2 regions of the Sporanaerobacter sp. PP17-6a genome follow, and region 2 is predicted to be linked to the other one. Evidence: riboswitches for the same ligand, from Rfam matches in the RefSeq annotation. Region 2 holds a riboswitch; the other holds the start of a gene.
The links. Region 2 has a riboswitch for cobalamin ahead of PP176A_RS04660 (S-layer homology domain-containing protein). Riboswitches for the same ligand answer to the same signal wherever they lie in the genome.

Region 1: another riboswitch for cobalamin. It lies ahead of PP176A_RS08505 (ABC transporter substrate-binding protein); the one in region 2 lies ahead of PP176A_RS04660 (S-layer homology domain-containing protein).

The regions. Positions count from the first base shown of each region.
Region 1 is NZ_FMIF01000017.1:15,424-38,674, forward strand. Features, by position in the region: gene PP176A_RS08480 (acyltransferase family protein) at 1-937, opposite strand, end outside; gene PP176A_RS16230 (hypothetical protein) at 1,639-1,806, shown strand; gene PP176A_RS08490 (macrolide family glycosyltransferase) at 1,967-3,136, shown strand; gene lipA (lipoyl synthase) at 3,248-4,090, shown strand; gene PP176A_RS16055 (hypothetical protein) at 4,272-4,571, shown strand; cobalamin riboswitch at 4,633-4,792, shown strand; gene PP176A_RS08505 (ABC transporter substrate-binding protein) at 4,958-5,989, shown strand; gene PP176A_RS08510 (FecCD family ABC transporter permease) at 5,979-6,977, shown strand; gene PP176A_RS08515 (ABC transporter ATP-binding protein) at 6,988-7,680, shown strand; gene bchH (magnesium chelatase subunit H) at 7,800-11,519, shown strand; gene PP176A_RS08525 (ATP-binding protein) at 11,539-12,573, shown strand; gene PP176A_RS08530 (magnesium chelatase subunit D family protein) at 12,597-14,450, shown strand; gene PP176A_RS08535 (hypothetical protein) at 14,467-15,003, shown strand; gene PP176A_RS08540 (hypothetical protein) at 15,156-15,365, shown strand; gene PP176A_RS08545 (GNAT family N-acetyltransferase) at 15,446-15,973, opposite strand; gene PP176A_RS08550 (5' nucleotidase, NT5C type) at 16,263-16,850, shown strand; gene PP176A_RS08555 (hypothetical protein) at 17,267-18,061, shown strand; gene PP176A_RS08560 (GNAT family N-acetyltransferase) at 18,272-18,754, shown strand; gene PP176A_RS08565 (hypothetical protein) at 18,808-19,347, shown strand; gene PP176A_RS08570 (DJ-1/PfpI family protein) at 19,497-20,072, shown strand; gene PP176A_RS08575 (DUF3298 and DUF4163 domain-containing protein) at 20,200-20,880, opposite strand; gene PP176A_RS08580 (hypothetical protein) at 21,092-21,553, shown strand; gene PP176A_RS08585 (AraC family transcriptional regulator) at 21,661-22,554, shown strand; gene PP176A_RS16520 (hypothetical protein) at 23,015-23,206, opposite strand; gene PP176A_RS08590 (ABC transporter ATP-binding protein) at 23,148-23,251, shown strand, end outside.
Region 2 is NZ_FMIF01000009.1:30,839-40,727, forward strand. Features, by position in the region: gene PP176A_RS04660 (S-layer homology domain-containing protein) at 111-7,490, opposite strand; cobalamin riboswitch at 7,609-7,796, opposite strand; gene PP176A_RS04665 (PD-(D/E)XK nuclease family transposase) at 7,953-8,147, shown strand; gene PP176A_RS04670 (S-layer homology domain-containing protein) at 8,403-9,305, opposite strand; gene PP176A_RS04675 (leucine-rich repeat domain-containing protein) at 9,453-9,889, opposite strand, start outside.

The DNA of each region.
Region 1 (23,251 bases), on a different contig from region 2:
TAATAGGATAATGCCAAAGGTATATTTCATAGGATCTTGTACCAATCCAGCGCATAGGTTTCCACGAAAGTATAGGACCTAAAATTCCTTGTGGATGACAAACACATGCTATAAGTAAAGCCGTGTTTAAACTAAACAGAAATAATCCGCCTCTGTATAAAAAGGAATTATATTCATCTATAAATATGACACTAAAAATAAAGATAGAAAAAGAAATAATGCTTATGAGTTTTAACTCATTTTTTTGTTTCGGAGAAACTTCCTTAGTGAAATGTTTCTTGTTTGCCAAAACAGTTGCTAAAAAGCTTCCTATTAATAATTCAAAAGCACGAGTATCTGTGCCATAATATACACGGCTTGGGTCGGCAGTTGGATCATAAAGTATACCCATCAAAGTTGCTGAAAGCAAAGCTCCAATAAAAACTATACGTGAAAACTTGCCGATTTTTTTAGTGATTTTTAGTCCTATTATAAGTATAAATGGCCATAAAATATAGAATTGCTCCTGTACTGCCAAAAACCACATATGTTTCAAGGGAGATGGTGAGCCAAAGCTATCAAAGTAAGAAATCTTGTGAAAAATAAACCACCAATTAGTTGTATATGAAATAGAAGACATTGCATCTCCTAAGAGGCTTGTCAAAAGTCTATGGTTAAAAAGTATTACCCATAAGACAGTGACTATAATCATTAAATAAGCAGATGGTAATATTCTGCAAAGACGATCTTTCCAAAAAGTTTTTACTTTAAAATTTTCTCCTGTTAATAAAATTTTAGAGGTTACTAAATAACCAGATAGGACAAAAAAGATATCAACTCCTAAAAAACCACCTTTAGCCCAACTAAAGGTGAAGTGATAAAAAACTACAGATAAAATTGCAAAGGCGCGAAGTCCATCTAATCCTGTTATGTAACGACGATTGTGTATAGTGTTCAATATGAAATCTCCTCTACTTCCTATAATATTAATTATAACCTCTAACTTAAGTATATTAGTCTATGGTTTAAAAAAGGTTTCAAATAAGTTATATAAAGATTACAATATAGTTACAAATATTATTGCTTCATCTGTAAACATGGATGAGATAACAAAAAAATGTGGAATATCTAAAGAATTACAGCAGTTTACTACTGAGATACCGAATATGTTCTTCGAAAATTCAGAAGAAATTAAAGCCAAGATAAAGAAATATAATGTATATTTATATATTATCAGTTTATATATTTAATTTCATTGGTAATTAGCGGATGGTTTTCCAAAGTCATATAGATGGAAGAGGGCTGAGAAAATGTTTAACAAAATGGTTTGTGAAAACGGCGTTTATGATGAAAATATCATTAGAAATAATGTTGATAAAATTATAATTTTTTATAAGATATATTTTGAGATAAATAAAAGTAATTGAGGAATTATTTTCGATGGATATTGATTATATAAAAGTAAATAAGTTATAATTGAATTTAAATCAATGATATCAAACTTTGTAACATTTTGTAATAAATGATTTTAATAAAAAATTAGTAGCATTTATTACTTTAGCACTTTTAATTTATAATTCGGAGAAAAAAGTTATCTTTTAATTATGAGGTTATAAACTTATATTGTTTGATATTAATGGGAGAGGAGTTCGGTATAAGATGAAGAAAGTTGTTATTGGAGGGGTTTTATCATTAATCGGAACATTAGGCTTATTAACTGTTTGTATCATAGTTGCAAATGATGTGGTGTCGGGATGGAGTACACCGCCTGGGCGTTTTATGACTACGGTATTTTCTTTAGGAATGACTCCTATATTGGTGTTTTAAGGCGAGAAGTCCTGCCTGAAATAAACAATCGTATTTCGTTGATGGCATTATATGGAGCAACATCGGATTGTAAGGATATATTAATAAATTTCATAGAAGAAGTTTATAAAGGTGAAGAATAAGAAGAAAGATTAAAATAATTATTTAAAGAGGTAGAGAAATGAGTAAAATTGTATTTTTTTGTATACCAGCCTATGGACACACCAATCCAACAATAGAAGTGGTCCGTGAACTTACAAAAAGAGGGCATGAAGTATGGTACTATTCCTTTAGTATGTTCCGTAAAAAGATAGAAGGAGCAGGTGCTAAATATATTGAATGTGATAAGTATGTACCTGAACTGAAGGCTGAAGATGAAAAAAAAATAGGAAAGGATTTTGCAGCGCTTATTGAAATGACAGTGGATACTACTATAGCCTTAGACGAGAAAGTTTGCAAAGAACTAAATGAATTTCATCCTGATTGTATTGTTTCAGATTCTTTGTGTTTTTGGGGAAAATTATTTGCAGCTAAACTGAATATAAAATATGTTTGCTCTACCACTTCCTTTGCTTTTAACCAATATACCGCAAAGATGATGAAACAAAATTTAATGGAAATGGTACGGATGATTAAAGGAATGCATCGTATCAAGAAAAAAATTAAACAATTGAATGACTATGGATATGCTGTTGATAATTTTATTTCTCTCATCCAAAATGACAATGAAACATACACTATTGTGTATACTTCAAAGGAGTTTCAACCGTTAGCGAACACATTTTCAAATAAATATTTTTTTGTGGGTCCTTCTGTTTCCGATATATTGGCGGGACCACGAAATAGTGATAAGAAACTTATCTATATTTCCCTTGGGACCGTAAACAATAAAAATAATGAATTTTATAAAAAATGTTTGATGGCATTTGGTGATGGCGAATTTGATGTTATCATGTCCGTAGGCGAAAGCACGGATATTTCATCGTTGGGAGAAATACCTGAGAATTTTGAAATAAAGAACAAGGTTGAACAAATAAAAGTATTACAAAATACAGATGTTTTTATAACACATAGCGGAATGAACAGCGTTAACGAAAGCTTATATTATGGCGTACCGATGGTATTATTTCCCCAGCATCAAGAACAACGCATGGTAGCTGAAAGAGTTGTGACTTTAGGTGCCGGAGTTTATTTAAAAAATGATAACCCCAAAGATATGAAAGAAGCGGTGCAGACGATTCTAGAATATGATTCTTATCAGGAAAATGCCGTAAAATTATCAGAAAGCCTTAAACTATCCGGGGGTGCAAAAAAAGCAGCGGAGGTTATCGGCAGGATTGCAGAAGAATAGATGTGGCTGAAATAGGATAATTTAGATATTAATGACTATATCCTTGGATTATCAACAGATGAATTTATTAATGGACTGCTGGATATAAATTTAAATACGGAGGAATAACAAATGCATTTAGAAAAACCGGAATGGATTAAAGTAAAAATACAAGGTGGAAATGTATCAGGTAAGGTAAACTCTTTGATTTCAGAACTTTCTTTAAATACCGTATGCAATGAAGCCAATTGTCCTAATAGGATGGAGTGCTATGAAAGAGGAACTGCCACATTTATGATATTAGGTAGAAATTGTACCAGAAACTGTACCTTTTGCAATGTAACTAAGAAAAAGCCCGAAAAAATAAACCCCATGGAACCGGAAAACGTAGCTAAGGCTGTAGCTAAGCTTGGTTTAAAACATGCCGTTATTACATCTGTTACTAGGGATGATTTGGAAGATCAAGGAGCTAATCAGTTTGCAAGAGTTGTAGAGAAAATAAGAAAGACTGCCCCAAAGGTAACAATTGAACTGCTTATACCTGATATGCAAGGAAATAAGGAATTAATAGATATTATCATAAATTCAGAACCAAACATACTGAATCATAATGTAGAAACAGTACCGGAATTATATTATAAGATTAGACCTATGGCGGTATTCGATAGATCTATAGAATTACTTGGTTATGTAAAGAAGACAAAACCAAATATGAGGACTAAATCGGGTATGATGTTAGGCTTGGGTGAAACTAAAGAACAGATAATAAATGTATTTAGAAGATTAAGAGAAGTTGATTGTGACATGCTGACATTGGGGCAATATTTGCAGCCCAGCAAATCCCATATTCCGGTAGTGGAATATGTTACTCCTGAAACATTTTACGAATATAAAGAAATCGCGTTATCCATGGGTTTTAAGAGAGTGGCATCGGCACCTCTCGTTAGAAGTTCTTACTATGCAGAGAATTTTTAAGACATGAAGGGGACGGTAAGACTGCAGAAATATTTCTCTCCGCTTTTGTTCAAAATATTTTTTCCCTCTGTAACGAAACATTCGTTTTTGGGATATATAAGCAGAATCAATTAAAAGGAGGCGAGGTAGTGGGTGCCCGCATTGAAGAAATATACAAAGAATACGCCCAAAGCGTGTACAAATGGAGGTCGAACAGCATTTAAAGGAATGTGACGATTGCCGCTCGGACTATGAAAAGATGAAATCTCCTGTCAATATACCGCTGCCGCCAACGACGGATAAAGAGGTAGACTTTTTGAAGAAAGTTAGGCGCAAGGCCTGGTGTATCGCTGCCTGTCTCTTTGTCATCGGGATATTGATTGGCATTGCCGGCATTTACATTGGGGAAACCGATGACGCACCCGGCGCTGCGCTAATTGGTATCCTGCTGATGATAGGATTAGTGGTGTTTGGCGTAAGAGCTGCTTGGCGCAGACGTTGATGGCAAAGTAAAATTTGTCTTGACAATTGATATCACTATATTTAATATAATAGATGAGAATTGAATATAAGAATGAATAGGGCTAGGGAAGCAGGGTGAAAATCCCTCACGGTCCCGCCGCTGTAAAGGAAGAGTCTTTTCTAAATGTCACTGGGAAACTGGGAAGACAGAAAAGATGATGAATCTTAAGTCAGAAAACCTACCTATTTATTAGCAGAAATAACTCTACGGTGGATGGAGAAAGCTGATTATTATTTTAGAAGAATTTTTGCTTTATTGAATTTTATATAATAAAGATTATTTAATAAGCTTATAAGAACTTCATTAGCCATGATTATTGCTTTAATGAAGTTCTTATTTTTTTATAAAAAGAGAGGATGAAAAAGGTGAAGTTCTATAAAAGGATATTGTTGCCATTAGTTGTGATTATGTTGATATTTAGCGTTTCGGGGTATACTAAAACTACTGAGACAGGCGGGTTGAGCAATACTCAAGACCTTCCCATAACTGTAGAGGGAAATAATTATCCGTTAAAGATAAAGGATTTTCTCAAGAAAGAAACTATCTTAGAAAAGAAACCGGAAAAGGTAGCTGTTTTATCAGGCACCCCCTTAAATATATGGTACGATTTGGGGGGAAAATCCATATGTACGTCTAATATAACAGATAATTTAAAATTGATATCCGAATATAAGAAGGAAATAAACGATCTTCCACAGATAGGGCCTGTATATTCCATAGATATGGAATCCGTAGTATCCCTTAAACCGGATTTAATTATAGCTCAGGCCGGCACTCAAGGGACACAGGCGGATAAATTAAGGGATATTGGGTTTAAGGTGATTACTACTAATATAAGAAGCTATGATGATGTAATAGCAACTTATAATGCCTTCGGCAAGATACTGGGAAATGAAAAATCAGCTGAAGCAAAGATAGAAGCTCTAAAGAATAAGAAAGAAGAAATAGTATCTAAACTGCCCAAAGACAATAAATCCGTGGTCATATTATATATAACAGCCAAAACTATTGCTGTTAAGTTGGACAATAGTATAGCAGGAGATGTAGCTAAAATTTTAAAACTTGACAATATTGCATCCGATTTGCCTCCCGATACTATAGGCTCGGAAACTACTCCGTTGGATGTGGAATACATAGTGAAAAAGAATCCTGATTATGTTCTGGTTACAAGTATGATATCTGATGACGAAGAGGCCAAAAAGACTATGGAAGAGGAATTTAAGAGTAACCCCGTATGGAAGGGAGTAAAAGCCGTTCAAGAGGGACGAGTTATTTATCTTCCCCAACAGTATTTCTTATATAATGCAGGTCCTTATTATAGTGAAGCAATAGAATATATGGCAAAGAGTATATATCCGGAAATATATGGAGAGGTGACTCATCAGGATGGAAAATGATATTTCTCTCAGGGACAAAAAGGGATTTAAAATAACTGTTATTGCTATCTTAGCGATGCTCTTCTTTATATCTTTTATATTAGGGCTTACAAAAGGAACTCTTGAGGTAGAGGTGAAGCGGATATTTGAAGTTATTTCTAAGGATGACGGAAGTCCAGAGAGAATGGTAATTTGGAATATCAGGCTTCCAAGAATGATATTGGCAGCTTTGGTAGGAATAAATCTTGCTCTGTCAGGTGCTATTTTACAAGGGGTAATGAAGAATCCCTTAGCTGATCCCAGCATAATCGGTATAAGCAGCGGAGCAGGACTATTTGGAATTATTGTATTGGTCGTTTTTCCCCAGTATATAAAAATGGTGACTATTGCAGCTTTTATGGGAGCCATGTTGGCTGCCTCCATAATATATCTTTTATCCTGGAAAGGCGGCATAAAAACTATAAGGGTAGTATTAGCAGGAGTAGCTGTATCGTCTCTTTTTGCCGCAGGGATTTCAGGAATATTGGTCTTTTATAGTGATCGGGTCCATGGAGCATTGAATTTTATGAATGGAAGTTTATCATCAAGAAGCTGGCCGGAAGTTTGGACTATTTTACCTTACACTATAATTGGTTTTGTTTTAGCAAATATATTTGCGGACAAACTTAATATTTTGATATTGGGGGACGATGTTGCACGGGGTATTGGCTTAAATGTTGAAGCAACAAGATTTGGATTTACGGCTTTAGCCGCTTTTCTTGCGGCAAGTGCAGTAAGTGTTGTGGGACTTTTAGGATTTGTAGGGCTTATAGTGCCTCACAGTATAAGGTTAGTTATTGGGAACGATTATAGATACATGTTTCCTGCAACTGCTTTATTTGGCTCTGTACTCCTAATGCTAAGCGATACTTTTGCAAGAACTGTTTTAAGCCCCATGGAGATACCGGTAGGAATTGTAATGGCGGTACTGGGAGTTCCTTTCTTTTTATTCTTGCTAAGAAGGGAGTAAAAGGCTAAAGATGAATAAGAATATTATATTATCAATTGAGGGTTTAAGCGTAAGCTATAAAAATAAAGATGTTTTAACGGATATAAATTTACAGATAGAAAAAGGGAAGGTCTATTCTATTATTGGTCCAAATGGCTGTGGAAAGACTACTTTAATACGGACCATTAACAGAAGTATAAAACCTAAAAAGGGAAAGATTTTTTTAAATGGAGAGAATATATTCAAAATGAAAAACAAAGATGTAGCTAAAAAGATAGCCATATTAAATCAAAATAATAATACGATGAACGATGTAACTGTAAAAAGATTAGTTCAATATGGGCGATATGCTTATAAAAATTGGTGGGAGACCGTTGACGGAAAAGATAGTGAAATAGTTCAATGGGCAATGGAGAAGACGGGAGTGATAAAGCTTCAGAACAGAAGAATTAATACCCTTTCAGGAGGAGAAATGCAAAGGGTGTGGATTGCTATGTCTGTTGCACAAAAGCCGGAGATACTTCTGCTGGATGAACCTACTACTTATCTTGATATATGTAACCAATTAGAGATAATGGATCTCATAACGAAGCTAAATAAGGAAGAAGAAATAACTATAGTCATGGTACTCCATGATATAAATCATGCGGTCAGATATTCAAACGAACTCATTATAATTGACGATCACCAATATACGCAAAAGGAGATCCCTGGATTATATTAAAAAGCGGAGCAATTGAAGAAGTCTTTAAAGTTAAAGCCGAAATAACAATGGATGAAGATACGAAAAAACCGAGATTTTATGCGAAAGAATGCATTTAGAAAGTATAGGGAGGTCCTATGGTGAAGATTACTTTTATAACTGTATCAACCCCTGGAATTAAATCCTTAATTGAAGCAGGGAAGGAGATAAACCGACAATATCCTAATATTCTTGATTTAAATCTTTATTACGGAAAAGAAGAGATGAATGATGAAAAATCCAAAAAAATGGCAGAAGATATTAAAAACAGCCATTTGGTTTTTGTAGATTTAATGGGAAGCCCTTCAAGTATAGCGAAAAGCGTATATATAGGTCTTGAAAGCTGCAATGGGAATATAGTTCCTTACGGAAGTTCCGCAAGAGAGTATATGCGTCTCGGAAGTTTTACTATGAAGGGCATGACAGACGGGAAAAACAAAAAGAAAATGAATATGGCTGCCATTGAAAAGATGAAGAGTACGGCGGAAACGCTCGGCAAAATAATGCCGGGCAAGATGAGGGATATGAAAAATTATTTTAGTATACTGAAATATTTTAAGGTAGCGGATAAGTCAAATATTCTCAATATGCTTTACCTCATGTTGAGGGATTATGGAAATATAAATGAAATACCGAGACTGCTGGAACCGAGGGAAGTAGAAGAAGTTGGTATATGTAATCCTGAGACTATGAGATTTTATAAAAATTATGAAGAGTATGAAAAGGACTTTCCCTTTGATATTAAAAAACCCACAGTAGCGATTCTTTTCTACGGCCATAAATATCCTGTAGATACATCGTCCTGTGTCGGAGAAATCAAAAAAAGAATTGAGAAATTTGCAAATGTCATTCCTATTGCAATTTCAGGAGCATTTACAAAGAATGAAAAGAAGATTAAAGATGTGATATTAAAATCCACCAAAACATCTGTGGATATAATACTGAACTTCATGTCCTTCAGGCTTGGAGCAGGTCCCATGGGCGGAGAACCTCAAGCAGGTATAGATCTGCTAAAAAAAGCAGATGTCCCGTATTTTCATCCTTATTTTATGTCAAGAAGAAGGATTAAGGAATGGGAAGAATCAATACAGGGCTGCAGCACATCAGAAATGATGATTTCCGTTATGCTGCCGGAATTAGACGGATGTATCGAAACATATCCTGTCGGGGCTATGACAGAGCCAAGATATGACATGGAATTTGATATTAGAACCGATGAACTTGTGATAATAGAAGAAAGAGTAGACAAATTGATATCCAGAATCAGGTCATATATCAATCTTAGAAAAAAAGAAAATAAAGATAAAAGGATAGCTATTATATGCTATAATTATCCTCCTGGAGAAAGTAATATATTCGGAGGAGCATTTTTAGATACATTTTCATCTGTTGAAAATATATTGAAAAATCTAAAAGATAAAGGTTATAAAGTAAATCCTCTCACTAAAGAAGAACTCATGGGGATATTTACTGCCGGGGGTATAGTTAATTCAGGGAAATACAGTGATAGTTGGGAAAAAATGATTAAATATCCGGATAAAAAATATAGAGAAGAATTAAAGAAAAGTTCTGATTATGAAGACATAATAAAGGAATGGGGACCGTCACCCGGCAGTATAATGGTCAACGATAATAATGAGTTTTTGATTCCCGGGATAATTGAAGGGAATATATTTATAGGATTGCAGCCCACGAGAGGAGTACATGAAGAAATTGAAAAAGTATATCATGATAAAACCTTGCCTCCCCATCATCAGTATTCGGGTTTCTATAAATGGATTAAAGACGAATTCAAAGCAGATGCAATCATTCATGTGGGAACCCACGGCACCTTGGAATTTTTAAAAGGAAAGGAATGCGGTATGAGCGGAAATTGTTATCCGGACAAGCTTCTATCGGATATTCCTCATATATATTTATATTATTGCGGTAATCCCTCTGAGTCGACCATTGCTAAAAGAAGATCCTATGCAAATATAATAAGTTATCAGCCGCCGGTATTTGTACAAGGGGAACTTTACGGAGAATTTGCGGGATTAATATCAATGATAGACAATTATCATCAGTCTTTATCATTAGCTCCCCAAAGCAGCGATGATATATTATCAAGTATATGGGAGCTGGCTGAAAAACTTAATATGCCGAAGAACCTCGATAATATAGAAGGAGAATTATACAGAATGAAGAAAAGCCTCATACCGAAGGGACTCCATATATTCGGGAAAGGGTATACCCCTGAAGAAGCGAGGGAATATGCAAAAGGTCTGCTGAGGTACAACAGAAACGGCATTTTAAGCATCAGGGAATTAATTACAAGAGCTAACGGATGTAGTTTAGATGCTCTCTTAGATAATGATCAGTATGAGACTATAAGAGAGATTGATGAAGAAGCAGAAAAAATTATTGATTATTATTTTGAAAATAGAAAGCTGAAAAAGTCAAAATATATAAATGAAAATAATAAAGATGAATTTATAAAATCCTTGGAATACGGGTGTACAATTATTGAATCATCTCAAAAAAATTATGAAATGGAAGGCTTGATGAGGGTATTGGAGGGAAAGTATAATCCTGCAAAGTTGGCGGGAGATATATACAGGCATCCTGAAATATTGCCTTCAGGATATAATCTGTATCAATTTGATCCCAGGCTTATACCCACTAAAATTGCATATAAGAGAGGGGAAAAGATATGTTTGAATACTCTCGATGCTTATAAAAAAGAAGAGAATTCCTATCCCTTATCTACTGCCGTGGTGCTGTGGGGGCTCGAAACTTCGAGGACTCAGGGAGAAACTTTTTCCCAGATTTTAGCCTATCTGGGGGTCAGGGTTTCGGAGAGCAGCAATGAATGGGATCCAAAATATGACATTATTCCCATTGAAGAACTGGAAAGGCCCAGAATAGATGTAACAATAAATATATGCGGTTTTTTCAGAGACATGTTTCCGAATTTGATAGTAAGCCTTAATGAGATATTTGAAAGGCTTTGGAAATCGGACGAAAGTGATGAGGAAAATTATTTCAAAAGGAATTCAAAAAGAATATACAAAAAGCTTCTTGATAAAGGCTATGATGAAGAGGAAGCAAAAGAACTGGCTATTTCCAGGGTATTCGGCCCTAAGGAAGGAAGCTACGGTACGGGAATAACCAAGATAATAGAAACAAAAAATTGGGAAAAAGAAGAACAGTTGGGGAAAGCTTATATAGACAGTCTGCAACATGTGTATAACGGAAAGGTTCATGGTAAAAGAGTAGAAGGGCTTTATGAAGAAAACCTGAAAACCGTAGAGATTATTTCTCAAATAAGAAGCAATCATGAATATGAAATTACGGATTTGGATCATTATTACGAATACTTCGGAGGATTATCGAAATCAGTGGAAATGGTAAAGGGGCAAAAAGCCAAAATGTATATAACCGATACGACAGGGGACAGGGTTCTCAGCGAAAGTGTGGAGAAATCCATAGAAAGAGGAATAAGGACAAGGGTATTAAACCCAAAATGGATTGACGGAATGCTCGAGCACAAATATCACGGCGTTCAGAAAATTGCCGACAGATTTGAAAATGTTTTAGGCCTTGCGGCAACTACAAATAGTGTGGAAGAGTGGATTTATGAGGATATGTATGATTCCTATGTGGATAATGAAGAACTTAGGAAAAGGCTTATTGAGAATAATCCCTTCGCTTATATGGATATACTTGAGCAGATGACGGAGTATTACAACAGAGGATATTGGAAGGCGGATAAAGAAAAGATAGACAAGATTAAAGAGCTCTATTTGGAACTTGAGGGCAATATTGAAGAGAATTTATAAAGAAAGGATGCAAATATATATGGAAAACAACGGGTTGATATATCCTTTTTCTGCTATAGTGGGACAAGAAGATATGAAGAAGGCTTTGATATTAAATATTATAAATCCTCGTTTAAATGGGGTTCTGATAAGAGGGGAGAAAGGAACAGCAAAATCTACGGCAGTAAGAGCACTGGCGGATATTCTTCCTGAGAGGGAACAAATAGCAGACTGTATTTTTTCCTGTGACCCTAATGATGATAGCTTTTGGTGCGAAAACTGCAGGGCTAATTTCAACAAAGAAACCGGAAAAATCAAAAAAGGGAAAATGAGAGTGATTAACCTCCCCGTCAGTGCCACGGAAGACAGGGTTGTGGGGACATTGGATATAGAGCAGGCAATAAAAAAAGGAGAGAAAAGATTTGAACCGGGAATCTTGGCGGAAGCCAACAGAAATATTTTATATGTAGATGAGGTAAATCTTTTGGATGACCATGTGGTTGATGTACTGTTAGACGCAGCAGCTATGGGGGTTAACTCCATTGAAAGAGAAGGAATCTCCTATACTCACCCCTCAAGATTTGTCCTGATAGGAACCATGAATCCTGAAGAAGGGGATTTGCGGCCTCAGCTCATAGACAGGTTTGGACTTGTGGTGGATGTACGGGGTGAAAGAGATGTTGATTCACGGGTTGAAGTAATTAAACGAAGACTTAGTTTCGAGGCAGATCCCAAAAAATTCGTAAAAGAATATGAAAATGAACAGAAAGAATTGGCCGGTCGGATGGAAAATGCGAAGAAAATATTAAATGATGTGGTTTATTCGGAAGGATGCTTAAGTGTTGCAGCAGAAATTGCCATAGCCATGAAAGTAGACGGTCATAGGGCGGATATAACTTTTATGAAGGCAGCAGTAACCAATGCTGCTTACAGAGGAGATACAAAGGTAGATAAAGAAGATCTTTTTATAGCCGCAAAGCTGTCCCTTCCCCATAGAATGAGAAAAAAACCATTCGAGGAGGGAGTCATTGATTTTGACAGAATCAATGATATTATTGAAAAATCGGTGTTGTAAACGGAAAGGAATGAGGTTTAACTATGTTTAGCAATTGTTTTCCTTTTTCGGCGGTATTGGGTCAGGATAGGATTAAAAGGGCTTTGATACTGAATATAATTAATCCGAACATAGGCGGGGTTCTTATAAGCGGAGAAAAGGGGACAGCTAAGTCTACATTGGTAAGAGGATTTTCAAATATAATTGATTCTATGGATGTAGTGGAGCTGCCTTTAAATATTACCGAAGATAGGCTTGTGGGAAGTATAGACATAAAAAAGGCCGTAAATGATGGGCAAAAAACATTTGAAAAGGGAATTCTATATAAAGCCCATAATCAGATATTGTATGTTGACGAAATAAACTTATTAAGCGAGCATATCGTAAATATACTTTTAGAAGTTTTATCCACCGGAATTAATGTAGTAGAACGGGAGGGAATATCATATAGCCATCCTTCAAAATTTATATTGGTAGGTTCCATGAACCCAGAAGAAGGTCTTTTAAGACCTCAGTTGTTGGACAAGTTCGGTTTGTATGTGGAAGCTAAAGGAGAAACAAATGTAGAGAATAGAACAGAAATTATTAGAAGGCGGTTGGAATATGAAAAGAACCCTAAGAAATTTTGTTTAAAATGGGAAAAGAAAGATATAAAGATAAAAGAAATAATTGATATGGGCAAAGAAATAATAAAGAGGATTAAAGTAGAGGATGAGGATTACGGATTTGCAGTGGGCCTGGCAAAGCAGGGGAATTGTTTGGGACACAGGGCAGATATAATATTAATTGAAACCGCCAAAGCTATAGCGGCTTTTAATCAAAGAAATAGGATAATGGAAGATGATATTAAAGAAGCAGCATCTTATGTACTGCCTCATAGAATAAGAGAATTGACACCTCTTGAAGAGTCAGAAACATCTATGGATGATAATAGAATGGAAAGAAACAATACCGAAAATTCTCCGAGGGAGGATAGCGATACAGTTCAGAAACCTTTACCTGAAGAAGAAAATATGACTTCAGATACTAAAAAAGAAGGAATAAAAGAAAGTATAGAGGACATTGTAGGCGGAAAGCAAAAGATAAATATTAATATGGACTTCGGAAAAAAATTCAGCAATAAAGGTTCGGGAAAGAGAGCCAAAGTAAAGACGGATAGCAGTAAAGGAAGATATGTAAAGTACAAGATGCCTAAGGGAAAAGTAAAGGATATAGCTTTTGATGCCACTCTTAGGGTAGCGGCCTGTAATCAGAGAAACAGGGATAAAAAGGGGATGGCTATATGCATAAAGTCTCAGGATATACGAGAAAAGGTCAGAGAGAAACATACAGGGGCAACGATTTTATTTACGGTAGATGCAAGCGGCTCTATGGGAGCAAAGAGAAGGATGGGAGCTGTAAAGGGAGCGGTGCTTTCATTATTAAAAGATGCGTATCAGAAGAGGGACAATATTGGCGTTATTGCCTTCAGAAAAGATAAGGCAGAAGTACTATTGAATATTACAAGAAGTGTGGACTTAGCCGAAAAATGCCTCAAAAAATTGCCTACGGGAGGGAAAACACCCTTAGCCGCAGGGCTTTACAGCACATATCAGGTTCTTAAAGCAGATAAGATAAAAAATCCCGATTCTTTGCAATATCTTATTATAGTTTCCGACGGGAAGGCAAATGTTCCTCTGAAATCGGAAAATGCTTTGGAAGATGCCTTTATCATGGGAGAAAAAATAAGGAATGAAGGCATTAAAACTATGGTAATCGATACGGAAAGAAACTATATTGAATATGGGTTTGCAAAGGAATTAGCAAAAAAGATGGACAGCGAATATATAAAAATCAGTCAAATATCAAAGACGGATATTAATGCAAGTATAAAAAGTTTGCTTGATATAAATAGATAAAAAGGAGGAAAATGGTATGAAAAAAAGTATATTATTATTGATAGTTGTATTAGCAATGGGTATAATGTCAGGCTGCGGGAATAAAAATGAGAATGAGCAGAGTAATGTACCTGCAGATAATACCCCAAAGGAATCAAAGTTTGAGGAGAAAGACGGTCTTTTAGTGTACTTGGACTTGAAAAACAGTCCTTTTGAAGAATCAGGCCTAAATATATCGATTAAAAAGGGTGAAGACGGTTATGCCGATTTTGTAAAGACCGATTTAAAGGGAAATGAAACTAAAGATTATTACAAATTTGATTATTCAACAAATACTGTAGAAAAATATTATTATGTTTCCGCAATGGGAACGGCATATTACTACTATTATGATTTAGAAAAAGATGAGCTATCAAAAGTGGAAGACGGGGACCATAATGATGTTACCGAAAAAATGAAGAGTTCGGGCAGATGGGACTCTGCCGCAGAAAAAGCAGCAGAAGAGATAAAATCTCTTCAGGATTATTTCAAGGAAAAATACGGTTCGACAATAGAAGAAGCTGTTTTACAATAACATGGGCAGCACAAGGGGACGGTTTGAGATCACTGAAAAACGATGTAATAATATGTAAGATAGTTAGAATCAATTAAATATGAAAAGCAAAATCCTCCTTAATTTAGTATAATGGAATTGATAAGAAACCATACCAAAAAGGAGGATTTACTATGCTTAAAGACAAAAATAATCAGTTAAGCATCTACTCAATATTATATAATAAAATACCTCAAAATCATATACTAAAATTAATAAATAATTCCATAGATTTAAGTTTTATAACAAAATTACTTGAACTACGGATAAGTATTATGGAAGGAAGATCGGCCAAAAATTCTGAGCTTATCATAAAACTGCTGGTTTTAATCTACATTCTTTAAAACGAAAAGCATGGCTGGGCACCGGCAGTTTTCAACCGCTAATGCGACAGCCTCTTATTATGGTTTCTAACTTCTTAATTTTATTCATCTAACTTCCAATTATCTCTCGTAATAGCCATTAAGTAAAAGTCTCTGTAATCACCTTGTACAAATTCATACTTCTTTAATATTGCCTCCTGCTGAAATCCGATTTTTTCACCAATCTTTTTCATCCCTATATTGTCAACTCTGGTTTTATATTGAATTCTCATAATGTTTTGAGTCTTAAAAAGATAATTCACAAAAAGTCTTAAAGATTCTGTACCAATTCCTTTTCCTCTTGCCGATTTTTCTGCAATGAGTAAACCAATTTCAAGGGTTGTACTACTGCCCAAAACTCTTATAAAATTGATTTCGCCTAATGGCTTGCCTTCTTTATCTTCAATGATTGCATAAAACCTGGAAGGATTCCCTATACTTTTATTGAATAATTCGAAAAACTGTTCTTTATACACCATTTGCATATCCATAAATTCTCCGAGATGTGTTTGGTCCTGTAACCACAAATAAAAACAATCAAGATCCTCTTTTTCTAATGGCCTTATTCTTATATTAGTTCCTTTTAACATAATTAAGCCTCCGTCTTATTTATTAATTTTTTGTTGATACTGAGATAACAGGTCTGTGCATTACTTACCATATTATACTATGTAGTACTGAAGTCATCAATTAATTTTTGATTAAATCTTCAATTCGGCAATCTATACTTTGCGTAAATGGGTCTCAAAAAAGGTTTCCTTAGTTTATTAGTATTTTAATAGAAATTTTTTTATATATAAGTTTACTTAAATTTAATATTTTATTAAAAATATCTTTATATTCATAGTGTATAATCAAAAAATAAAAGGAGGTGAATTAATGAAAGAGTTAAATTTATGCATTGATATTGATGGGACTGTTACTGAAGCATATGATTGGATTCCTATAGTAAATCGATATTTCAATACTACAATCACTCCTAATGATGTAACTGTATATGATATATATAAAATTTTAGGAGTAGATAAAGCTGATTATGATTTATTTTATGATTTATATGGGGAAGCATTACATTTGGAATGCAGAATCAGAAAAGGTGCAAAAAATGTTATAGATAGCTTATACCAAAAACACAATATTCACTTTGTCAGTGCCAGAGAAAAAAGAATGAAATATGTAACTCATATATGGTTTGACCACTATAAAATACCAATGGATTCATTGACATTATTGGGAAGCCATAACAAAGTTAGTACTGCAAAGGCTTTAAACTGTGATATATTTATAGAAGACAGATATGAAAATGCAATTCAACTTGCTCAATCCGGATTTGAAGTGCTCCTTGTGGACTGTAACTATAACAAAGGACCTTTGCTCCATAATATTACCCGTGTATCAGACTGGTTTGAAATAAGAAATATAATAGAAAATAAAAATTATGAATTTAAAAACAGCATAGCTCTATAAAATCCGGAACAACACAAAGGTTGTTCCATACATAATAGTGGTATGAGCAAAGCCCTCCTTAATTTGGTATAATATGATTAATATAAAACCATACAAAGGAGGATTTATAATTTTTAAAAATAATAATAAGTTAATCATCTGTTTAATATTGTCCGATAAAATATCACAAAATCATATAAATGAAGCTATTATTTTTTTTATGTAAATATTACAGTAAATTTACTGAAAATTCTGAACTTATGGCAAAATTGAAGATTGTTAAAAAGAGGTGAAACTAAGACTGTGGAATTAATTTTAGAATATAATTTTATCAATAATTAGGGTAGAAAGAGTCCGCGGATATGATAGAATAAAATAAGAATTTCAAAAGTTGCTTTAAAAAACATAATATAAGGGAAATCAAAATTTAACGGAAGATGGTAGGGGGAATAGTTACGACTAAGATTGATTTATATTGTTGGTCTGATCAGTGTCCGCATAATAGTTTAGCAAGAAATTTGTTATATAAACTGATGTGTAAGGGAAAATACGATATTAGTTTCTATGATATTTCAAAAGAATACGATATAGCTAAAAGAATGAATATGTATTCTCCGACATTGGTTGTATTTGATAATAAAATTAGGTGGAACGGGCCTATTTCTTTAAGTACAATTCAATCTATAGCTGAAGGTAATATCCCAGAAAATAAGCCTTATAAGGTTGATTTAGGTAAACATATAATAAAAGGAAATGTTGAGATGCTTACAGAAAAAAATATTTTTGACACATGTATTTGCTGTGCTCCATCTCAAAAAACAAGTTGCTGTTATAGTAAGGCTGAATGGATTAAGCAGATAAGAAAAGAGTTCAACTTGCCATATTTAGGAGTGCTGCATTATTACAATAATAAATGTGTAGGCGGGGCAGAATTTGTACCGTCATTGGCTGTTCCATACCCGATAATTAAAGGCAAAGATATTGCATTTTTAACTTGTTCTTATCTTTCGGGAGAAGAGCATGATTTTAGAAGTTATCCATTAAAAAAATTGGAAGAAAAGTTATCATCTTTAAACTATAAATCGTTAGTTGCAATAGTGTCGGAATATGTTGTTTTTCCCAATGGAACTCTTAACTGGTTCAAAGAAAAGGGCTATATTGACTTAGGTGAAGTTTATTATGAAGAAAGAGATTTTGCAAGGATGCATTTAATAAAGAAAGATTTATATTAGGGCTTAGAAAAACTCAGCAAGTTAGCATTATTGACCTCAAGAAATATCAGGCATTAATTTAACAAAATATTTCAGACAGTGGATTTACGGTACGGAATCTTCGAAGTTTTTATATGAAAGAGTTGAGGTATCAGATATTGTTAATAATTATAAAATACATACCGATAGAGTCAGGAAAAATTGACATATATTGATGAAAGGGTGATATTTATGGATATAATATTAAAAAGAAGAACAAGGGATCATGTTATTACTTTTTGGGAGAAAACCCAAGACGAAGAAATAAGAAGATTGTTTCCATTTAGTATTGAATCTTTAGAAAAAGCATTGATATTGTTTAAAGAGTCTTTGAGAGAAGATGCTCTGAGCTACGGCAAAGTAATTTATTTTAAAGGAAAATATATCGGAGATATCTGGTGTTATAACATAGATGAAAGCGATGAGAAATCAGCTATGATAAGTGTTGTCATCTTTGAAAAAGAACTCTGGGGCAAAGGCATAGCAACAGAAGCTGCAAACACTTTTTTAAAAGAAATATTTGATAAGTTTGACATAGAAAAAATTGGAGCATTTACATATTCTAATAATTATGGTTCAATAGGTTTGTTAAAGAAAGTCGGATTTTCTGAAATTGAAACATTTGTTGAAGACGGTATTGAATCAAAATATTTTGAAATACAAGGGATAGATTAGAAAGATACCGAAAAATGAAATAATATTTTATGGAGAAAGGAGCCATCGGTGAAGTGAAAAACAACAAAAAAAAGTATTTACTCATGATACTATGTATTATAACAGTCTTTATACTATCTTCATGTAGTAAGGATATTGGACAAAAGGAGAGCATAGATGATAGTCCTATAGATAATACTACGGAGAGTAAAAACACAAAAAGTGCTTCTTATAAAAAAATAGAAGATTATCTATGGAAAGAAGCAAAAGATACATTTTCACCCTACTATGAATTAATCTCCTATGAAATTACGGATTACAAAGAAGATGCTAAAGATGATACGGTGGAAGGGGTATTAAATTATAAAATTATATATAAGAATTATGATAAAGATCCTGATACTGTAGGTTATATTAAGGAAGCCAAAGAAAAGAATGATCCCAATTATAAAACATACTATGATGAATATTTGCAACAAAAGGAAATGAATATGGAAATAAAAGCTGTTATAGATAAAGAAGGCAATATAACACTTTATGGAGATAATGACCCTACTGAAAAGAGAGAATGGACAGAGCTTAAAATGTCAGATTTTATAATAGGCAATAAATAAAATTTGGTGCCGGTATTCAGACTCCTGCTGTGAATGCTATATATCCCCAGCTTGTTCTCCAAGAATATCTATCACAGCAACAAAAAAATATCAGTTAACGACTAAATTCAGAGAGCCTTTTTATTGGGTCTCTCTACTGGAGGTATCGTATGAAAAGTAAAGACGTTTTACTTGTATTAACGGATTTATGGGCAGATTGGGAAGCAGCTTATGCAATTGCGGAAATTAATTCTTCCGAAAAATATACTGTTAAAACAATTGCAATTGATAATAAACCTAAGCAATCTATTGGTGGAATTAAGGCAGAAGTGGATCTTTTAATTGGAGAATATTTTGATTTTTCACATTGTGCCCTTATCATCCTTCCGGGAGGACTGAGATGGAAAGAAAATGATTATCATCAGATTATAGATTTTGTAAAAAGCGGTTATGAAATGAATGTTCCCATTGCCGCTATATGTGGTGCTACTCAATTTTTAGCTAAAAACGGTTTTTTAGATGAAGTATATCATACAGGTGATACCTTTGATTATTTCAAGGTACTTGAGGGATACAAAGGACATGATAAGTTTCAAACCAAACAGGTTGTTATGGATAACAATATTATTACAGCTAATGAAACAGCAGCGGTTGAATTTGCTGCCCAGATATTTTCACTTCTTAAGATTGACAATAATTCTGAAATTGATAAATGGAAAAATTATTACCAATGCGGTCTATTTTAAAATAGTTTAAGCCGAAAGAAACATAAGACCAAGAGAATGGCTGAAAAAGGATAAGTCAAATACCGATATTCAAAGAGGTGTTTCATCTGTTACCGATAAAACACCTCTTTGGTTTATTTTATTTTTATCAGCATTTTGGATACCACCCTATTGTTTTGTAAGGAATTGTAAATTCAACAATGCCGGTAGAATAAGGAGCAATATCATATTGTTGATAGTAGATAACCAATCCTTGAGGGGTAAGATAAAAATTTTGCTGATTAAAATTTTTTAATATTAAATTTTTATAGTCATCAAAATATATGCCCGGATTCTGTTTCATGTTATATTCTGCCTGTTTTATTATTTCTTCGGTAAGCAGACGTTCATAATCTGTACCTCGTTTGAAGAAAGTATAAAGAGGTATATTCGTGCCGCTGGATAGCTCCCATGTATCCGAGCTTCTCACCGTACTTCCATGGGCACCTCCCGTGAACTCATACTTGTCAATATATACACTTAAAAAACAATTCTCATTATAAGCTATGTTATATTTCATATAAGCTTCGTAAGGATGAAATGGAAAACCGTCAGTCTGTGAGTCAATATAAGTTTTAATGGCCTGTTCATGCAAATAATCGGTATATTTTACATATCCGTTGACATTCATAGTTATTTGATTGTTGATAAGATGCTCTGAATATGAATTATGTTCTATGCTTACTTTCGGATATTTGATATTAAGTGTCATCACTTTAACATCGTCATGTTTAAATGTTTTATTAATTTCTTTCATTGTAATGTTTGCTTTATAAGAGTTTTTACTCATTTATATCCCTCCAATTTTATATATAATATGTTCAATATATAAGAAAGGCTACTAAACACAAGGGGAGATGGTTTAAAGAGACGATATTTTGATAGCAAAATAGATACTATAGAATGATTTTATAAATTTGAATGAAAATTAAATGTAATTATGATAGGATAGTAAGAAAGAGAGAAAAAGAAAAATTTATATTTAGTGAGGGTTAAAGTTTATGGAATGTATAGAATGTTACAGCGAGAACAGTCGCATCACACCTTTACTGGAAGCAAGAAAGTGTTTGGAAAATCATAAGCAATATATTTGCGGAACTTGTGGGAGATGTATTTGCATTGATATGGATAAAAAAAGAAATGTGCAAAGATGGAATTTTCCCTTTAAGTCTTTAGAGATAGCAAAGTTATATTTAAGAACGGCAGATTATTCTACAAAGAAACCCTGCGGAATTTATGAAATAGTTAACATAAAAGGAAGAAAGTCATATAAGATATTTTCAACAGTTTCAGAATTAGCAGCTTATCTTGCAAAGAATAAAGATAAAAAATGTGAGTCAATGAAACCTATTTACATTAAAGACGAATATAAAGATTTTCCAAATACAAAAATTAAGTTCCTTACTAAAGAAGAAGTAGAGCAATATATTGCTGAGCGAGAGAATTCAAAGACATTAAGATAAAAATCTTAGTGTTTTTGTTTTTATATTTAATATTTAGCAAAACAGGAACAGCTTTTTTTCAAAGCTATTGTTATAATAAAATTACCGCATAGGGAAGGTTGGTGAAGTTGGCATTGAATTATAGAAAAGATATTGAGAAGTGTATTAAATTCATTGAAGAACATATCAAAGAAAATATTACCATTGAAGAAGTTGCTAATCAATCCGGGTATTCTCTCTATCATTTTTGTAGAGTTTTTAGCCTATGTAAAGGTATGTCCGTTATGGAATACATTAGATGGCGCAGATTATCTTTAGCAGCAGTAGAATTATTCAAAGGCAGAAAAATTATTGATATTGCTTTGGACTATGGATTTGAAACACCTGGCGGTTTTACCAAAGCTTTTCGTAAAACATTTGGCTATAGCCCTACGGAGTATATGACACGAATGACTGGATATGCTGATACAAAAATAACATTTGAAATTGGAGGTTATATTATGAATCCTGTTATTGTAAAGAAAACTGCATTTAAAGTTGCCGGCTATGGAATTAAGACCAATATTACTGGGGCAACATATACAAAAGATATTGCATCCTTCTGGGTCAATTACAATGGTGAAAATTTAGAAAATAAAATGTACAAAATTTTAAATCCACCTAAGCATGGTGAAGTGGGATTGTGTGTTCCATTGTCTGAAGACGGAAATGCAATATATCTTTTAGGTGTAATTGTCGATGACTTTTCAAAGGTAGAAGAAGACATGATAACAGTAAAAGTTCCGGAAGCCGAATATGCCGTTTTTACGACGACTCCCGTTGATACTACAAAGGATAAAGAACAAAAGGAGTTTGCGGAAATTATTGCAGGCACATGGAAATATATTTTTGAAGATTGGTTTAAAGAAAGTGGATATATTTATGATGAAAGCAAACTCGATTTTGAATTCTACGATGAACGTTGTCATTACAGAAAAGATACAGTCATGGATATTTATGTTCCCGTTAGAAAAGCAAAATAAATAGTAGAAGGGGATGGTTTTTTGCGTTATTTATTCCAAACCGTCCCCATAAAACCTTTTGTTCAGCCATTTTCAATACTCTTTATTGTTAAGAATCAAAGAGGTAACTTTTACGCTTATAGATATTACAGCAATAATTATTAAAATATTTATGATAAATAATAAAACATCAGATATATTTTCCAGTATATACCTTTAGTTTTTCCTAAGGAAGATATGTATAAATTGAGAATCTATAGGGATAAATTAGGCTGTAATATGAAAAGAAGTCTATTTTAGATTTAAAATTAAAATTTTATGAAATTTGTAAAAAATATATTGACTGGTCTGTAAATTATATGGTATTTTTACAATGTAGTTAGTTTCATCTAACCTTTTGAATAGAAAAATTCTTGTAGAGATATCATAATTAAATAATATGTTGCACAATTATATATGCAGGTTAGTTTAGACTAACTTATTATTCGATTTCGGATAATAACAATATCAAGAAGAAAAGGGGATATGTCATGAAACAGAAAAACAATGTAACTGCAAAACCCAAAACAGGTATGCCAAGGCTGCTTGAGCTGGCAGCTACGAAAAAGTCACTGATGATTTCCTCGGTAATTTTTTCTGCACTGGCCGCTGTGGCCTCGTTTATCCCATACATTGCCATTTACTATATTGTACGGGAGATCATGGGAACTTATCCAGA
Region 2 (9,889 bases):
GAATTTGTGGGATTCTTTAAAAATGACATTTTTTATTGCATATGTGCAAATATCTTGTCAAAATAAAGAAATGCCAATTCAAGGTCAACCCTCAAATCGGCATTTCTTATCTATTTCATGATCAATTCATACAATCTGTACAACATCACTGCGGTATTTCCTCTTGTTGCCTCTTTCTTAGGATTAAAACTGTTTTCGTCCAATCCCTCAAATATCCCGTTATATTTTCCTATTGCTACTCCTTTTCTTGCCCAATCCGATATTTCGTCTGCATCCGTATATTTTATTTCTTCTTCTTTCTGTTCCCTATAAAAGTTATTTTTCAGTATGTTTCCTATTATCTTTGCCATCTCTTCGTTGGTTATATTGGCTTGAGGCTCGAAGGTTTCCTTCGTTTTTCCATCTATAAGCCCTTCTCCATATACTGCACATACTGATTTGTAATACCATTTATCTTTTGATACATCTTTGAATGGCAATTCTTTATTTCCTTCTTCGTCATATTTCATCATCCTTGATATTAAGGCTGCAAATTCTCCTCTTGTTATGTTCTCATTGGGAGCATATTCTTTTTCTGTTCTTCCTTTGATTATCCCTTTTGAACTCAAGCTTCTTACTGATTCTCCTATTATATCGTTTCCCTTAATGTCTTCAAATTCTCTATCTCCCTCCTGTGCAATAAATCTTCCTGTATTCATTGTTATGAATTTAACCGTATTGTCTGTATTGTCATATACTCCTCCCAGTTCTTCTTTATTCCCTTCATTGCCTATCTGCAATACTCCTATATTAGACTGTACTTTTATTTCTTTTGTATAAGGAATCGATATTTCTATTGGCTTGTTTAGCACTATCTCTTTACCAGCCTCATCTTTTATTGATATTTCTACTCCATCTGCTATTTTAATAATTTTTATATCTAATTTTTCACCTCTGTTTATCAATTCTTCAGATAAGGATACTATCCCCAGTTCTGTTTTTATTTCTATTGTTTCTATTCCTTCCTCTTTAGCTTTATTTAATGCTTCTTTTGTTATGAACAGTCCTATTTCATACTCCTGTCCTTTCCCTATTTCTATTACTTCCTTATTTTGTATGTTCCTTGTAGGTTCTATGTTTTGTTCTTTAAGTTTTTGGTCTATTTTTTTTGCTGTAGTTATAAATTTATTATTTATATAATCTTCTCCTATCGTCTTTTCGTCTTTTGAAAGTTTTACTCTTGAAAGTTTTTCTGCTCCTTTTTCTACTAATTTTGCAGATATTGTTTCTATTTTCTTCCCATATTCCTTTCCTATATTTTTGACTATCTTACCTTGGTTTGTTATGGTTTCATTTATTAATTCTTCCGTTTTCGTTTCCGATGGTGTTTTGTTTATCAGTTTGAGTACAAATTCCAGTACCTTTTCCGAAGTTTCTTCTATTTCTTTTCTGCTCTCCTGCAACTTAGCTTTTTCCGATGCTCTAATAAGTATAGATTGTATCTGCGTATTCTTTGATAATATTATATTTATCCCTTCTTCTGTAGTTATCCTATCTGTTGCTTTATTCATTATTGTTAGTACGTCTCTCATATCTTGAGCTATCTTTAATGCAGTTTTTTCTTCTTTTATCTCTTTTCCGTCTCTTGCTAATTTCCCTGCTGCCGATTCCACCGCTCTTAATATCTGATCTTCCGTGGAATTAGGATCTGTTACCGTTTTGTATTCTATTTCATATTCGGGATTCTTTATCGGTTTTACCTGCTCTTTTCCTTCCTCTTCTTTGATAACTTCTTTCTGAGGTATCTCTTCCCCTGTTACCGTTATTTTTACAGGTACGGGACGGACTATATTCCTTATACCTTCTCCGCTAAACCTTTCTGCCGATACATAATATGTCCCTGGGCTGTTAAATTTCAATACTGCTTTTCCGTTTTCATCAGTAACTGCAGGCTCACCATCTACCGAAAATGCACTTTCGTTTACGTATATTTCCGCATTATCGACTTTCTCTTTTATAGTAGGTCCTCTTCCGCTTTCATCGTTTAAATCCGTTGCCTCTCCCGTGAGAGTTACGGTTACCTCTTCTCCAGTTTTAACACTTGTTTTGTTGGTGGAAATCTTTGTATACCAATTTTCAAACCCATAGGCACCGAAATACCATTCTATTACATCCCCGTCTTTAAGATAATATGCATTGGATCCATAGTTGGGAAGCCATCCGTTTACCCTGTACATCCAACCTGATGTAGATCTGTAATCGAATTCCCTGTCTCCGTCCACCATGGCAAGATACAGAGACCAACCATAGTCCTGATAATCATAATCAACTCCTTCAGCTTCCATAGCCTTTATCGTAGCATGGGCAACAGTAGATCCTTTGAATTTTTCTTTTCCCCAGCCTTTTGACGGTGTGGCGGAACTTCCGCTTGCCGGTCCTAAATAATCATCCAATCCGAATCTTGATACCTTTATATCTCTCATAGGTACTACCGTATGATCATATCCCTCAATTCTTATCTGTACGGTAACTTCTTTATCGTTAGGATCCGCCGGAGGATTAGGATTGTTTGGATCCGTCGGATCATTTATATCTTTAGTTTTTATTATGATTTCATCACTAAAATCCGAAATATTTCCAAGATTATCAACTGCTCTTATTTTATATTTATATTCCGTATTATAACTTAAGGCATCGGGATCAACAAAAGAATCTCCCTCGGCATTTCCTAAATATTTGCCGTCTCTATAGATTTCAAAATACTTTATTCCCGATTGGCTTACTGCCGTTATATTTTTTAATGTTACTTTATTTTTACTTACTTCATAATCAAATTTTACTCCCGTCGGTTTTGTTTCATCCCCGAATACTCCGTATATTGAAGAATTATTGGTAATGTTTACGGTTAACTTTTTATTGGAAACATCATTCCCGAGATATTCAAATTTGTTGGAAGCATTGTTAAAAATATATATGGCGGATTTGGTTAAATCTTCTCCTGAATTTACAGGCATTCTAAGTAAAATATCATCCGATTCATCTACACCTTCAAGAGAAATTTCTATTATCTTTCCGTGTAATTTTAGGGAACTCTCTTCTCCCGGTTTTTTTGAATCCGTCACATCTGAAACCATTATAGTAGAAGAATCGGGATTATATGAGGATTGAGGAAATTCAGCATCTATCCCTCCGGCAAAATACATTTTACCGTCTTGAGAAATTTTTACTTTTTTACCCAGTTCAATTCTGTCATGTTCATCTTCATCATCATGAGTCCAGTCGTAAATGGAGCCTTTGCCCTCCACAAAGAATATATATTGATCCAATGCATAAAGAGCCTGTTCCGATGCCATACCGTTAGTTGCCAGACTTCCACCTACTTCCGTATGGGCTATTCCTCCATCAGCAGTCTTAAAGCTTAAAAGGGCTTCCACTAAATTTTTATTCTTTGTAAATTCAGGTCCCGTCGGATCTACCCCGTTGGTACAAAGTCCCATTATCACTTGAGAGCATGATTCCGAATTTACCGTCCCCCAAGAAACAAATCCTCCTTCAGGTCTTTGAATTTGTGAAAGAGCATCTACGGCTCTTGCGATGGCAGCTTGTACCTGAGGATAATCTTTATTGTTATAGGGTGCAAGAGCAGTCATTACCATTCCGCTCATATCGGGATCCGGATCTGTTCCTTTCCCCGCTAATTGCCAACCGCCATTTGTACATTCATTATTAAGAAGATACTGAATCATCCTGTCTCTATTCCACTTTGCATCAGCTGGGATATCATATTTTTTACTGTCCACTGCTATAAGTCCGAAAGCAACTCCGTTGTTCCCTTGTCCTTCTATATCTCCGTTATATATCTTTTCTATAAGGTTATACCCGCCTATATTGGTAGGATCTCCTCCCGCTGCCGTAACTCCCAAAGTTATTCTTTCGTAATCTGTTATGTTGGGAAGAATTCCTTTATTCATTACAATATAGTTTTCCGTCGATTCCAAATAACTGCTCGGAAGACTCTTTCCTGCCCTGTTCACTCCCACGGACACCCAGTCCATGCTGTAATGATTAGTAAGTACCACGTCGGAAAGGACATCAACAGTACTTCTCACTTCATCAATAATAGCATCACTTATTTGGAAAGAAGCTGGATATTCCTCCCCATTTATTTTTAAGATAAATTTATATAGACCTTTTTCCAATGTAGAAGGAATATCTATACTTCCGGAATTATATCCTGAGTTGGTAAATGAAGTCTTCCCTTCAATGCCTATCGGATTTCCTCCCTCATCCGTTACAGGTTCATTATTGGCATTATATAAATATACATTATAATCTGTATTTGGATTAATACCCTTAACTCCGAATTGGAACTCAACTGCCGTTTCTTTTCCCTCAACTATAAAGTTTTTGTTAATTACGAATCTGCCCAGCAATGTAAAATATCCGTAATATTTATCACCATCAATTGAAAACTCCAAAGCATATTTTCCGCTGGGAAGTTGGTTCAGTTTTTCCATGTTCTCGGGAGTATTTAATCCTGTATTAATATTGCCCTCCAAAATCCCTTGGGATAACACTACTTCTTCCCCACTAATCAACGGATATTTCCTATTTATATAATCATAAACTTTGAGTTCGTATTCTTTCCCTTTATAAGACTCTCTATCTAATCTAACGCTCAAGTCAAATGTGGTATCCTTAAATATCAGACTGTCTACACTAATCGTGATATCCGCCGTATAGCGTACTTGTAGAGCAGCAGTATAAATTTCCCCGTATCTTATCTGGAGGCTATAAGAACCTCCCTCGAGTTTGTCGGGAAGAGGAATTTCTCCTTCATATTTCCCTTTTTCGTCTAAATTTAAAGAATATATGGATTTTCCGTCTATTGGGATTCCCTGCCCCGAACTTTCATTATTGAGAGACAAGGTAACTTCTCCGTCAACCCAGGCCGGAGTATTAAGTTCCACATACAATTTGTTTCCGTCAGTTGTTTTATTTATTTTCGAATACTCTCTTACGGAAAAAACCCATTCTAAACTTGTACTATATAACGTTTCGCCATCTACAACCAAATTAAATAAATAATTGGTAGACCCTTGGTCTTCCCTTAATTTCAAATCACGAGGCAAAGTAAACTTTACAGTTGCTAGTCCATTAGAATCTGTACTGCCGGAAACCTCAATTTCATCTGTTTCTATTCCACTACCTAGCGCTGGTGACAGCGTGACAGTAAAATCTTTGTTGACTTTCTCTCCTAAATTTACATTTATATTAAATTCAACATCTTTTCCCCATACTGCTTTATAAGAATCAACCGGCTCATATCCGTCTTCAGAGTCAGGTTCACCATATACCGCATAGAATTTTCCCTGAATAAAATTATTTTGATCATATCTGTCCGCCTCAAAGGTCATAGGACTATATACTATTCTTATGGGAATCTGCTTATACTCGATTCCCTCCGATTCAAGAACTAAGTCGTATTTGAGTGGCTTTATATCTTTAGTTAGAAAAATCTCTACACTGGCTTTCCCACTACTGTCAAATTGTCCTTCCTTTAAGGTCTTGTTTTCATCCTCTCCATCTTCGGTTTCACCTTTAATAACCAATTCAAAATCTTTTCCCGCTAAATCAGTAGCTTCGATATCAGCCGTTATAGTATCCTTATTGGCCTCAAATATTCTGTTTTCTCCTATATCAAATTTCGAAACGGGATTTTCAACATTGATAAAGGGAACATAGTAATCTTTGGTTGGAGAGGATAAACGAATCCTCAATCCCGGAGTTCCATATTTTAATACCTCATCACTGAGAACAATTTCATTGGAAGTATATCTGCCCTCATTATCTAAAGATGGTTTGTCTCCTATAATCTTCAATTTTGAAGAGGAATCTGTTGTATCTATAATGTTTACATAAGTAATAGTGCTATTGGCTTTTTCAGGAATATTTAAATTTATAACAAAGCTTTCTCCTGCGCCTACACTGCCTTTATTGTAAGTAACTATCGGATTCAGCGGAAACGGTACAGTGTAAATATCCGAGCCCGATTCTATTTTCAGAACGGCTTTAGCCCATTTTAAATCTTCAGGAATAGATATCTCTATATCCGAACCAGTATTTTCTACTGGTCTTGATTCATTCGTATAAGAATTAACCAAATATATTTTTAAATCAGGGTTATAAATTTCTTCATTTATAGTGGCAGTTATGCTGTCATTGGCAAATTTTCCGGTATCATCATAGGTATTAATTCTATCTTTATCATAAGTAACAATATCAGTAAAATCTATATTTACTTTTTCGACAGACAGTTCCGAATCACCAACGGCAAATTTTAAAGCATACATATTGTCATTTATGTCGTTGGATACAAGATTTCCCGGTATTGAAATGTCAATACGGCCCGTCCCGTTATCATCCAATGTTACACTGTCTACCGAACCTTTATCTTCTCCGGTATAGCTATCATAAAAAATTATATCAACATCTTCGTTTACATGCTCGGGATAATTTATAGTACCTGTTATATTTTCCCCTGACGAAAATATATCTTTATCAAAGCTTATCCCTTCGGGTATTTCGGTCTGTTCATGGAGAAGAACATTTTCTTTCAGTGGGAAAGGCAAAGTATAGGTTTCCAAATCCGATTCTATTCTTAAAAGAGCTTTCCCCCATTTTAAATCCTCAGGAACGGATAAAATCATATCCTTGGACTCTGGTTTTTCCGCAATCAGTATTGTTTCATCATTATCCGGATTTACCAGATATACTTTTAAATTCTCATTAAAAATTTTTTCATCTATGGAAACGGCAATGCTGTTATCCCTAGAAGCATAAACTTCTTCTTTATCATATTTAACCATACCGCTGAAATCTACATTTACCTTTTTGACGGACAGCTCCGAATCTCCAATGACAAATTTCAGAGCATACATATTGTCATTTATGTCGTTGGATGCAAGATCTCCCGGTATCGAAATGTCAATATTACCTGTCCCGTTGTCATCCAATGTTACATTGCCTACCGAACCTTTATCTTCTCCGGTATAGCTATCATAAAAAATTACATCCACATTTTCGTTTTTATGTTCAGGATAATTTATGGCTCCTGTTATATTTTCCTCTGCCGAAAATGTATCTTTATCAAAGCTTATCCCTTCAGACACTTCCGACTGTTCTTTAATTTCATCATTCTGTTCGGACTTTTCTTGACTCTCCTCATTAGGAACAATATCCTTGTTTTCCTCGGATTCTTCCGAAGTCACGGTATCCTCCGTTCCTTCCTCTCCCTTCTCCGGAATTGTTGTATTTTCCTTGTTGGATTTCTCAGAAATTACGCTGTTTTCTTCATCTGTAGGATTTTCCGTATTTAAATTGTCCTGTGCATATGATATACTCTTCGGAAAATCCTTAGAACGAAAGATTTCTCCATAAAAAGAACTCCCGTTAGTAAATATCATTGTCAGTATTATACATAATGATAAAATACGTTTGAACCTTTTCATTAATATTCCCCCTCTTTATAACTAAAAAAATAAAAGCCCCGGTTTCACATAGAATCCGAGACTTTTTAACAGTCAGCACTTTATAATAAATTTCATTTTACCTCAATCCCGGAAGGTTAACGTTATCCCCATATAGGCAGGTCTCCTGACTTATGGCTCAACGTTACCTTTCCCCTTCCCAAAAATAAAATTTTCAGTGGTATATTTGAAAGGCCGCTCCCCACTTACAGTGACCGGATCGCTCAGGATTTTCACCTGATTCCCTTTTAATCTCTAAAAACAGAGAACCTAAAGGTAATATTCAATTATTTCAATAGTTTACTTTCAAATCTATCTTTATTATATAACATATTTTGATTATAAACAACATCATAAAAAGAAAAACACGAAGTGATCGTCAAATATTCTCCTTTTTAACAGTTGATATTTTTAAAATATTTCGGTATAAAAATTCTGAATAACATGATAAAATATATAAACAAATCGGAAGATTATTCTGCTTTAAAGAAAACAATATCCGTGAATATAACGGATTATGATATGATTCCTCAAAATAAAAAGCTTCACAGCAGTTTTAAGATATTGGAAAAGGATAAATATTTTCCGCTGACCGAAGACCTTCAGATTCACTTTTTGGAACTGCCGAAGTTAAAGTAAAAAGAAATAAAAGAATTACAGAATAAATAATTTATATAAACAATATATGCCAATTATTAAAAAAGTAATGTAAAATATTTTATGTAAACATTATAATAAAATAACACTCATTTTTGTCAATAATTAGTATAAATAACAACTAATAGATTACAAAGAAAATTATTTATTTTCACAAAAGCACAGATTATTTTACATTACCCATTACTAAATAAGGAATCCCGATTCAAGGTCAATCCTCGAATCGGGATTCCTTATTTATCTCATGATCAATTCATACAATCTATATAACATCACTGCGGTTTCAGCACGGGTTACATTTTTCTTCGGCATAAAGTTACCGTCAAATCCTCCGACAACTCCATTCTGAACTGCTATGGCTGCAGAGTCCTTTGCCCATGATGCTATGGAATCTTTATCTTCAAATCTATCTAATGCTTTTTCATCTTTATTGTCATATGATTTATTTTTCAATATATTTCCTATTATTTTAATCATTTCTTCTCTCGTAATATTCCCTTTCGGATCAAAGGACGTATCTGATTTCCCGTTGATCAGGCCACTCTGGTATACTGCAGATACCGAATCATAGTACCATTCATCTTTATCCACATCCGCAAAAGGAATGTCTCCATTTGAATTTTCATTTAATTTCAACATTCTGGAAACCAATGCGGCAAATTCCGCTCTTGTAATATTATCCGATGGCACAAACTCACTTTCCGTTTTCCCTTTTATTATACCCTTTACCGTCATAGACTCTATTGCAGATTTCGCCCATTCCACATCCGACGTATCTTTAAATTCCTTACTTCCTTCTTTTACTACGAATTTTCCGCATTTGTTTGTCAAGAACTTTATAGTCTTAGTCGCCTCATCATAAACTCCGCCTACAGACTCTTCGGTTCCGTCTTCATTTATCAGTACTGCTGTTACATTGTCAGGATTTTTTACTTCTCCATCAAATGCTATTTGAACCTCTATGGGTTTCTTAATTTCTGCAGTATTTCCTTTTTCATCCACAGCATTTAACTCCAAAGTCGAACCGTCTTGCTTAGCCGTAAGCTTTACTTTTACCCCAAAGGTGTCCGGTGAAATCTTGATTTTTCCGTTCTCTAATTTTATTTCTTTTTCGGTTTTCAAACCTACGGGTATTTCCACTTCCAACGGTTCTTTTACACTTTCTTTTGTTTCCGTCGATGTCGATTTATCCGAATCGGTTGTTGTTTTTCCCGAACCGTTCGACGTATTTGAATTCGAGTCGTCTGAATTATCGGGTTTTCCTGGTCCTTCAGGTTTCTCAGGTTCCTAGGGTTTTCCCGGTTCCACTTCATCCTCCTTATATACAACTTCAATTTCTGCCGGGAAAGCATCTTCCGCAATATCTATGTTTTCTTTTTTATTTAAAACCGTTATCTTTTGTATTTTTGCCTTATCAAATATTTTACTCCCTATTTTCTCAATAGTTGAAGGAATATCTATTTCTTCTATTGCCACTCCTTGAAATGCACCATAGCCTATTGTTTTTAACCCTTCATGTAAAGTCACTTCTTTTAGGCTTGTACAACTATAAAAAGCAGAGGTATCGATACTTCCAATACTTCCCGGAATATCTATTTCTTCTACTGCCGTAGAACCAAATGCAAGACGGCTTATTGTTTTTAACCCCTCATTTAAAATCACTTCTTTTAGATTTATACAACTATAAAAGGCTTTTTCACGGATGCTTTCAACACTTCCCGGAA